Regions from separate parts of the Thalassotalea psychrophila genome, predicted to be linked through region 2. Evidence: predicted binding sites of a transcription regulator. Region 2 holds the regulator's gene; each other region holds the start of a gene.
What was found. The regulator FNR, encoded in region 2, switches genes on or off when oxygen is low (the NO sensors DNR and NnrR bind a similar motif). The targets are predictions, from matches to a motif close to TTGATCTAGATCAA.
Positions count from the first base shown of each region.

Region 1: the regulator FNR is predicted to act here: its motif matches at 1,473-1,486, upstream of napE (periplasmic nitrate reductase, NapE protein).
Region 3: the regulator FNR is predicted to act here: its motif matches at 1,955-1,968, upstream of ubiT (ubiquinone anaerobic biosynthesis accessory factor UbiT).

Region 1 covers NZ_CP134145.1:3,742,716-3,746,000, reverse strand. Annotated here, with positions in the region: gene napA (nitrate reductase catalytic subunit NapA) at 1-469, opposite strand, end outside; gene RGQ13_RS15470 (chaperone NapD) at 485-736, opposite strand; gene napF (ferredoxin-type protein NapF) at 733-1,242, opposite strand; gene napE (periplasmic nitrate reductase, NapE protein) at 1,252-1,413, opposite strand; gene RGQ13_RS15455 (tRNA(Met) cytidine acetyltransferase TmcA) at 1,607-3,285, shown strand, end outside.
Region 2 covers NZ_CP134145.1:2,234,193-2,237,477, forward strand. Annotated here, with positions in the region: gene uspE (universal stress protein UspE) at 1-716, opposite strand, end outside; gene fnr (fumarate/nitrate reduction transcriptional regulator Fnr) at 880-1,602, opposite strand; gene RGQ13_RS09065 (sulfite exporter TauE/SafE family protein) at 1,645-2,313, opposite strand; gene ccoS (cbb3-type cytochrome oxidase assembly protein CcoS) at 2,320-2,523, opposite strand; gene RGQ13_RS09075 (heavy metal translocating P-type ATPase) at 2,531-3,285, opposite strand, start outside.
Region 3 covers NZ_CP134145.1:3,797,492-3,800,776, forward strand. Annotated here, with positions in the region: gene RGQ13_RS15705 (SOS response-associated peptidase) at 19-594, shown strand; gene RGQ13_RS15710 (GAF domain-containing protein) at 609-1,283, opposite strand; gene ubiT (ubiquinone anaerobic biosynthesis accessory factor UbiT) at 1,416-1,889, opposite strand; gene ubiU (ubiquinone anaerobic biosynthesis protein UbiU) at 2,034-3,029, shown strand; gene RGQ13_RS15725 (U32 family peptidase) at 3,040-3,285, shown strand, end outside.

The sequences.
Region 1 (3,285 bases), 1.5 Mb from region 2:
CTTGCACAGTCCATTGTCCTGAACCAAACATACCAACAGCAGTAGGACCTTTTTCTTTTAAAGTTTTTTTAGCTTTTTCGGCCATTATGTCAAAAGCGGCGTCCCAAGTGATTGGAGTGAAGTCACCATTTTTGTCATACTTGCCATCTTTCATTCTAAGTAATGGCTTAGTTAAACGGTCTTTACCGTACATGATTTTTGATAAAAAGTAGCCTTTAATACAATTAAGACCTTTGTTAACTGGTGAATTAATATCACCATGGGTAGCAACAACCTTGTTGTCCATTGTGGCAACATTAACACTACAACCTGTACCACAGAAACGACAAGGGGCTTTATCCCATTTTAGTTTCGTCATTTCGCTACTGGTGATTATATTTGATGCTGATGCAGGTAATGCAACACCCGCTGCAGTTGCAGCTACAGCAACAGCATTCGCTTTTATAAATTCTCTGCGGTTAAGTTTCATAGCAGTTATTCCTACTTATTCTTCTAGATATTGGTGGTAAACCGGAGCAAGAGTAAAAATGCCCGATTGATCTTTGATTTGGTCAGCATAGTTGCCAATAATACGTTGATTATCAGCCTCTATAGTGAATACTATTTTTCCGGTGTCGTTACTGGCATGAATTTCTGCGCCAGGTGTTGCTTCGATGCTTTTTCTTACTACATCTTCTTTAGTAACATCAACTTGAGCAATAAAACTTGCTACATGATATTCGGTTGTTTCGGTCATTGGTTTAGTTCCTTGAAAAGGAGTAATTCTGTTGAGTTTGTTGGACAGGGTTTGATACATGCACCACACCCGGTACATAAATCTTGAGAAACTTGCGGTTGTGGAATTGCACTATCAATATAAGCAAATGATATAGCTCGGCTTTCACAAGCGTCTTTACAGCTTTGACAATACACATTATTTTTAGCTAAACAGTTGTCTTTTATATTAAATTTACTCGGCCAAGCTTGCCCTGTTTTATCTTCTTTAAAAAATGTTTGCTCACAACTAGTGATGCAATCTTGACAAAATGTGCACTCACCTTGGTCAAAATCAATTTTTGGGTAGCCATCAGGACCCTTAACAATAATGTTTTCTTCACAGGCCGATAAACAATCATTACACTTTGTGCAATCGTTTATAAATGCATTTTCACTCGTGATCCAAGGCAGCCTGAAGGCTGGAGCGATAGTTGGTTTTTTACCTCTTAAAAAGTTTCGACGCGATTGATCGACATTAATTGTCATAAAACTTACTTAAACTCCTGGAGGACCTAAAATTAATTGGCTGATCCAAATGGCAAAACCTAAACCGCCAACAATAGCAATTGCTAATATGGGGGCTAGGAAAACGGTAAGGAATAAAAAGGTGTTGCGTTCATCTTTTTTTTGTTGCTCTGAATTGACTACTTCACTCATGATAATTCTAATTTTTCATTAACTTTTTAATTAGTATAGTAGCTCTTCAAAAAATGTTGTTGATTTGAGTCAAATTTTGTAATTTTTTGTGGTAATTTTCATGATTTTTGCCATGTATATAATAAATTAGCTTGAGGAATATAAAAAATTTCCTATTACCTGTTAAACTGATAAAAATATTTATAAATATGAAATGGTTAGTCAAATCAAATATCAGCAGTTATTCGCCCAAATTCAACAGGCAACATTAGCAAATAGAACTCGAAGTTTGTTTATTTTTGTAGGTGAAAACGAGTGGCTAGAACAACAAACTAATACAATGATTAACGAATCATTACCTGATGCATTATTTTTTTCATTTGAACCTAAATTTAGCAAGTTTTCAGATATCACTTATGTGCATAATAAAACCTATCGTCAGTATTTAGGAACGGAACAAAAACATATTATTTTTGCTGTTAATGATACTTTTAATGTTGATGCTTTCGCTGCTTTATCGGGGACATTAATTGCTGGTGGACAATGCGTGTTATTGCTGTCTAAATCACAATTCAAAAATAGCCCTTTTAGTCAACGATTAATGACATTTTGTGATAAATTTGAGCAAATCTATCGCGTCGAACAATCAGACAAAAAACTTCCTTTAATACAAGCCTATACTCCTGTAGTAACAGAGAGCCTTGATACAAATAAATCGCAGCTTAATTTTGGATGTATTACTAAAGAGCAAGAGAGCGCCGTAGATAAAATTATTAATGTTGTTAACGGTCATCGCGATAGACCTCTAGTTATTACTGCTGATAGAGGACGGGGAAAGTCGAGTGCCATGGCTATCGCTGCAAGTGAAATATTAAAACAAGGTAATAAAAATATTATTATTACCGCCCCACATCCTGATGCGGTTAATATCTTTTTTAAACAGCTACAAGTCAGCTTACCTGAAGCGATAAAAACAGGTAGAGTTATTCGCTACCAAAATTCTGAGGTTCAATTTCTTCCGCTGGATTTGATAATAAAACAGCAACCAATTTGTCATTTATTACTTGTAGATGAAGCGGCAGGTATTCCACTGCCAATACTGAAATCATTATCTAAAAATTATCACCGCCAAGTATTTGTGTCGACCATACACGGCTATGAAGGCGCAGGAAGAGGCTTTAGCGGCAAGTTTTTAAAAATGCTAAAAGAATCACGCCCAAGCGGTCAACATTTTCATATCAATGAACCAATTCGTTGGGCGATAAATGACCCACTAGAGCAGTTTACTTTTGCTAGCTTATTATTAAATAGTGAGCTGCCAAAGGCGAAATATAACGCCAGAGAAGCTATTCAATATCAGGTGCTTAGCAGTAAAGATTTAGTAAAAAACGAAGTTCTTTTAAATCAAGTGTTTTCCTTGTTAGTGACGGCTCACTATCAGACAAAACCGAGTGATTTAAAAATGTTACTTGATGATCCAAGTATCAGTGTAATTATACAGCAGCAAAATAAACAAATTTTAGCCGTGGCTTTATTGCTTGCTGAAGGTGAAGTCACTAGCAAATTAGCCAATAAAGTGAAGCAATCGTTAAGGCGACTAAAAGGCCACTTTATTCCTCAATCATTATTAGTGCATTGTGGTATTGAAGATGCGTTTAATTATCGATTTCAGCGTGTTGTTCGCATTGCAGTTCATCCAGAGGTACAGGACCAAGGATTAGGTACAAAACTCCTAAATTACTGTGCAAGTGACAGTAAAAACCGAGGCTTTGATTTTATTGGATCAAGTTTTGGTGCTAATCAACAATTGTTATCTTATTGGTTTAGATGTCAATTTAATATAGCACGCATTGGTTTTAGCAAAGATGCGGCTAGTGGTGAGCATTCAGCTTT
Region 2 (3,285 bases):
AAATACTGCTCGGCCATGTCAAATTTGTCACCATGTGCTTTCATTACATCCACATGGTGCTGTTTCATTGCATCATTATATTCATTGGCATCAAACTCTGGAATTTCTATAGCAATGTTTATTGGTGTACCTGGATATGAATTAACAAAATGCACATCCGCATTTATCAGTTCAGCTAGATTGATTGCTTCTTCAGAAATTTTGTTATTCAACGATTGATGCTCTTCTTCTTCGCTGCCAGCATTCACAGCAGCTAAGATGTGGCCGTTATCAGGCCATGTATGTTCTTTTACTAACAGCAATGGTACCCAACACTTACGAATAAGATGCCAGTCGGTAGGAGTAAATATTACTGATTGTAAGGTAGGGTGTGCGTGTGTGCTTTTAATGACAACATCAAAATTATTATCTCTTACTTCAGCTAAAATAGCTTCAAAAGGTCGATTATGCCAAATAACCTTCGTTTGAATATCACAATCAAAATCTTCAATTAAATCAGTTAACCAATTTTCTCTACCTTTAACCACAGTTTCACGCATAGCTTCACGTTCTTCACCAGATAGCATTGTAGTCATTTCATAGGAAAAATCATAAATAGATAAAAAGGCGGTGACTTTAGCTCCGGAATGTTTAGCTAAGGTACATGCCCTTGCTAATGCTTTTTGTTCTTCCGTTGTAGGGTCAATAACGACTAATATATTCTGATAACTTTCCATACGTTCACCAATATAAAAATAATTAAGCTGATATAAGCTTAATATGATCTGGCGATTGTTACAAATATGTTATTAAAATTTATTGGAAGTTTATTAATACGTTGATTTAAATCAAAAAATCTATTTGGTATAAATCAACGCATAAATAGGTAGGTAGATGGGATTACTTGGTATAACCGGCCAGCTCAAATAAGCCGTCTTTATCTAGAATTGTAATGAATTTATTCTCGACCTTGATCAAGCCTTCTTTTTGAAAGCGTGTCATTAAACGAGAAATTGTTTCAATGGTTAAACCAATATAGTTACCAATTTCACTACGAGTCATTGGTAAGTTAAATTCAACTGAAGATAAATGACGATTACCTAACCTACGGCCATAGTTAGCAAGAAACGTTGCTAACTTCTCTTCAGCATTTTTTCGATTTAATAACAGCAACATTTCACTATTACATTGTATTTCATTACTCATTAAGCTCATCATCTGAGCTTTAAGTTTAGGGATTTTGCTTGATAGAGTATCAAGTACTTCAAAAGGTATTTCACATACCATTGATGTTTCTAATGCTTTAGCAAAGCTAGGATGGCTCTTCAGTGAAAGGGCGTCAAATCCCATTAAATCACCGGCTAAATGAAAACCAGTAATTTGCTCTTCACCTTGCTCAGAAATAATAAATGTTTTAAACGTACCTGATCTAATTGCATAAAGGGTTTGCAATTGTTCGCCCGCTTTAAAGATTTGGGTGTTTTTTTGAATTGGTTTTTTGCGTTGAATAATATCATCAAGTAAGTTCAACTCTGTTTCATTTAAACTAAATGGTAAACAAAGTTCACTGATACTACAGTTCTGACATTTAATGTTATTTGCAATAGGTATTATTTGCGGCATATTTCTTTACAATCTACTTCCAATGTTAATAGCGGAAGGGTACTAGAATATTTGTTCTAGAGCAATAAATAACGAGTATGAACCGTAAAAAATAAGTAAAATAGCTGTTAATTTACGAATTTGATCAGAGCGTAACATTTGGGTTACAAATTTGAAGCCAGATGCCAAAGTAAGCAAAGCAGGTAATGTACCTAAGCCAAAAGCTAACATGATTAATGCACCGTTGTACCAAGAAGCGCTAGCGATAGACCAAGTTAGCGTTGAGTAAACTAATCCACACGGTAACCATCCCCATACCATCCCCAAAAATAATGACTGTTTTACATTAGTTACCGGTATAAACTTTTTGCTTAGTGGCTGTAAATATTTCCATAGAACTTTACCTATATTTTCAACCTTTGCTAATGCAAATGACCATTTAGCAATATAAAGCCCTAAAAATATCACAAATAATGCGGCTATAACCTTTAACCATAATATAGGAAAACCAAGTGATTTAGCCGCTAACGAACCCGTAAAACCAGCAATAGCACCAGCAACTGCATAAGAGAATATACGGCCAAAGTTGTACGCTAAAATAAGGGGGATATTGGCTTTAGATTTGTCTGCGATTGATGCAGTAAGCATTGTCGTAATGCCTCCACACATGGCAACGCAATGGCCTGCGCCGGCAATGCCAATGAAAAATGCGGATAAAAAATCTAATTCCATAGAATGTTAATGATCAACTTTGTTTGATTTATCATCATTAGGTGATGAGGGTTTACTTTGTTCGATATTTGCATCATCGTCAAACAAAATACTCATCCCTTGCTTTTCTAAATCGTCAAATTGTTCTGTTTTAACTGCCCAAAAAAATAGATAAATTGCAATAGCCGTAAAAATGATAGCAATAGGAATAAGGATATAAATAACGCTCATGGTATATCTACTTTAATAATCTTAATGAATTGGTCACAACAATAATTGAACTTGCTGACATGCCTAATACTGCCATATATGGGGTAATAAAACCACAAACAGCAAGTGGTAAAATAATGGCGTTGTAAGCCAATGCCCAGGCAAAATTTTGTTTTACGATATTAGAGGTTTTCTTCGCTATTTGTTTAAGCCTTAATAGACTTGATAAATGATTGTTTAACAATATGACGTCAGCACCACTTTTAGCTATTTCAGTGCCGCTACCCATTGCAATTGACACATGTGCTTGCGCAAACACCGGCGAATCGTTTACTCCATCGCCAACCATAGCAACGGTTTTTCCTGATTTTTGCCTATCAGCTAGTATCTGTAGTTTGTCATTTGCGCTGCAAGTATCAAAGGTATGATCAAGGCTTACTTGTTGGTTAAAGTTTTTAACTCCGGCTTTGTTATCGCCACTGATCAGCAAGGTCTCAATTTTTGCTAAGCGCATGCTGTTGATTACAGATTTAGTATTATCACGTAAAGTATCTTCCATATAAAACGAAGCCACAAGAATATTGTCTACAGTTAGTAAGCATTGCGCTTTATGATGATGCTCGGCTATTTGGGTGAATTCTTTAACCCAGCTCACTTTACCTATGCATATTTGATGGCCATCTTTGTTGCCTTTAACACCACAGCCAGGTACAACTTCCACATCTTCTACATTGAGATCAAAGTTTCTATATTGGCTGAACGCTTTAGCTAAAGGGTGTTCAG
Region 3 (3,285 bases), 1.6 Mb from region 2:
TGTAGAAAATATCAATTTATGTGTGGACGATTTTCAGTAAATAAACAGCAAATAGAGTCATGGGTGACCAGCAATTTACTCAGTCCATTTGCGTGTGCTGATAATAGTGACTTATGCCCTAGCCAATCGGTAAGTACTATAATAGAGACAGGTGGAGAACTTGCCCAGCAAGATACTTTGTGGGGGATAAAGCCAGCATGGGCAAATAAGTTGTTAATTAACGGACAAGCTGAAAGCATTACTGAAAAACCAACCTTTAAGCAGGCTTTTAAAAAGCAGCGCTGCCTCATTCCATTTTCAACTTGGTTCGAATGGAAAACTGATGAGCAGGGAAAAAAACAGAAATATCAGTTTGCTAATAACACCACAACGCCATTATTGATGGCAGGGATTTATTATCAAGCTAAAGATGGTGATAAGCCTTTGCTGGTCACGTTAACCACCGAGTCTACCGAGCAATGCTCTCAATATCACAGCAGAATGCCACTAATAATTGCACCGAACTCTGTAAATGAATGGTTTAGTGATGATATAGAATTAGTTGCACCATTGCTGGCAACGATAGAGCAACCTTTCCAAATAACAGCGGCTTAAAGCAGCTTTGTGAATTAGTTTGCTTTTATTTCTTTTGAGTAGTCGTCTTGCTCAATAGAAAATTCTTTAGAATGGGTCATGTAAGGATGGTCTTCTAAAAAGATCTCAATGGCACGTTTTACTTTATTACCGATAAAATCAATTTTGTCATCAAAGAAATTTTTACGATGATCTTCAGAATCAAAAATACCAATTACATCACCGTCTGGTCCAAATATAGGGCAACAAAGCTCCGATTTAACTTTCGCATCACAACGATAATATGGACCGTCGTGGGTATCAACATCTGGAATATAATATTGCTGTTTTTCCATGATCACACGAGTATTAATCGACTTTTCTAAGTGCTCTTCTGAGATCTCAAATTCAGCTTTACTCATTTCACCGTTGTAAACGTACTTAACCAACTTGTCGCCATGGCGAAGGTAAATACCAAACCACAATACATCAGATTTAATGTGGATCCAGCGCACCAAACGGTTTAAACGAGCCAGTAAATCTAACAAATTAGCTTTCTGTTCAGCGCTATCAATATATTGCATTAAGTCATAGGTATTTCCTGCAACCTTATAGATTGGACAAGTACCGTCTGCGTTTAACTCAGGCTCAATATAAGTTAACAAATGATCATGGTTATCAAGGGTGTTAATTGGCTCATAAAGAACCCCTAATATGTCAAATAATCGCATTTGCTTTACCTATAAAATGTTATGTTAATAAACCATTAATTTAGATGTATAGACGTCTAAATGAAAAATCTATTATACAGAAGATTGTTCTGATGCCAACACATTTTATTATTTAGCAGAAAACAGAAACAATTATAGTATTTCGGCGTAGGCGACAATTGGCTTAGTTAAAAGCTCAGGAAGCTGATTAAGCTCAACTCGATCGAGTAAATTTTTTACTGCAAGCCCTAACTCAACATCACCTTCAATCAATAACTTGCGTTTAAAAAACAAGGTGTCAGGGTCAATAGTTTGTGATGCTAATAAAACAAATGAATTAAAGTCTCCGCTGATCACTACATCGCTATTTAGTTGTGTCTTGCTCATATGACTAACATTGATTTTTTCATCCTCGACGGTAAAAAACCAAGACTTATTGAGGTCAGTTACTTTTATTTCTAGGAATACCTCTTCTAAAAAATCTAATTCGCCATCTTCAAGTTGCTCTTTAAGTGCGTTATTAATCGCAACAGTAATAACCTTACTTTGAATTGAACCAGGAACAATATGACTTGATACATGAGCTATTTTAGGCAGGATTTGACAAAGTTTTTTGGGAAGTTTCATAGGTTCTAAATAAAAGGTTAGTAGTTTCAATATAAACAAGATAACAAATTATAAATATCTATTGTTTAATCCATATCAAATATATATCTAACTGATTAGTTAGAATAATCTCGCATAAAAATAACTAAGAGTATGATCTTCCCCATGGAATTACTTTGCCCAGCCGGTAGCCTGCCTGCAGTAAAAACAGCCTTAGAGCATGGCGCTGATGCAATATTTATCGGCATGAACAATGAAACTAATGCTCGCCACTTTGCCGGCCTTAATTTTAACGATAAACGAATTTTGCAAGCCGCCAACTTAATTAATCAAAAAAATAAAGACTTACATATAGCCATTAATACCTTTGCCAAACCTGGTGAATTCAGACATTGGCAATATGCCGTAGATAAAGCGATAGATATAGGTGCAAAAGCATTAATTATTGCTGATATGGCGGTACTTGATTACGCTGCAGATAAATATCCAGATGCTGAAATTCATCTTTCAGTGCAAGCTTCTGCCACCAATAAAGCTGCGATTGATTTTTACAGAAATAATTTCAATATTCATCGCGTTGTATTGCCTAGAGTATTGTCGCTTCAACAAGTAAAACAACTGTCTCGTCAAACTAACATTGAACTTGAAGTCTTTGCTTTTGGCAGTTTGTGTATTATGGCTGAAGGTCGATGTTATTTATCTTCTTATTTAACTGGTGAAAGCCCTAATACTGTTGGCGCTTGCTCGCCAGCAAAATATGTCGACTGGAAACAAACTGAAAATGGCTTAGAGTCACGTTTAAATGATGTATTAATTGATCGCTACCAAGACGACGAAAATGCCGGCTACCCTACTCTATGTAAAGGTCGATTCAAGGTAGACGATAATCTTTACCATGCCCTAGAAGAGCCAACGAGTTTAAATACTATTGATTTAATTCCTGAGCTTGCCAAAGCAAATATTGCTTCGGTAAAAATTGAAGGCCGACAACGCAGCCCTGCTTATGTTGCCACGGTAACTCGATTATGGCGACAAGCTATAGATTGCTATAAAAAAGATCCTGAAAACTATAAAGCTGATCCAACCTGGATGAGCGAGCTTGGTAATATTTCTGAAGGCTCACAAACAACACTAGGTGCCTATCACCGCAACTGGCAATAGAGGAAAAGTAATGAAGTATTCATTAGGTGCAAATCAATTCTATTGGCCAAAAGCAAAGGTTGAAGAATTTTACCAACAAGCAGCATATTCAAATGCTGACATTATATACTTGGGCGAAACTGTTTGCTCAAAACGACGAGAGCTTCGCCAAAAAGATTGGCTTGAGCTTGCTAAGGAATTAGCAAATTCAAATAAACAAATAGTATTGTCTACAATGGCACTTTTGGAAGCCCCGTCAGAAGTATCAATACTTAAA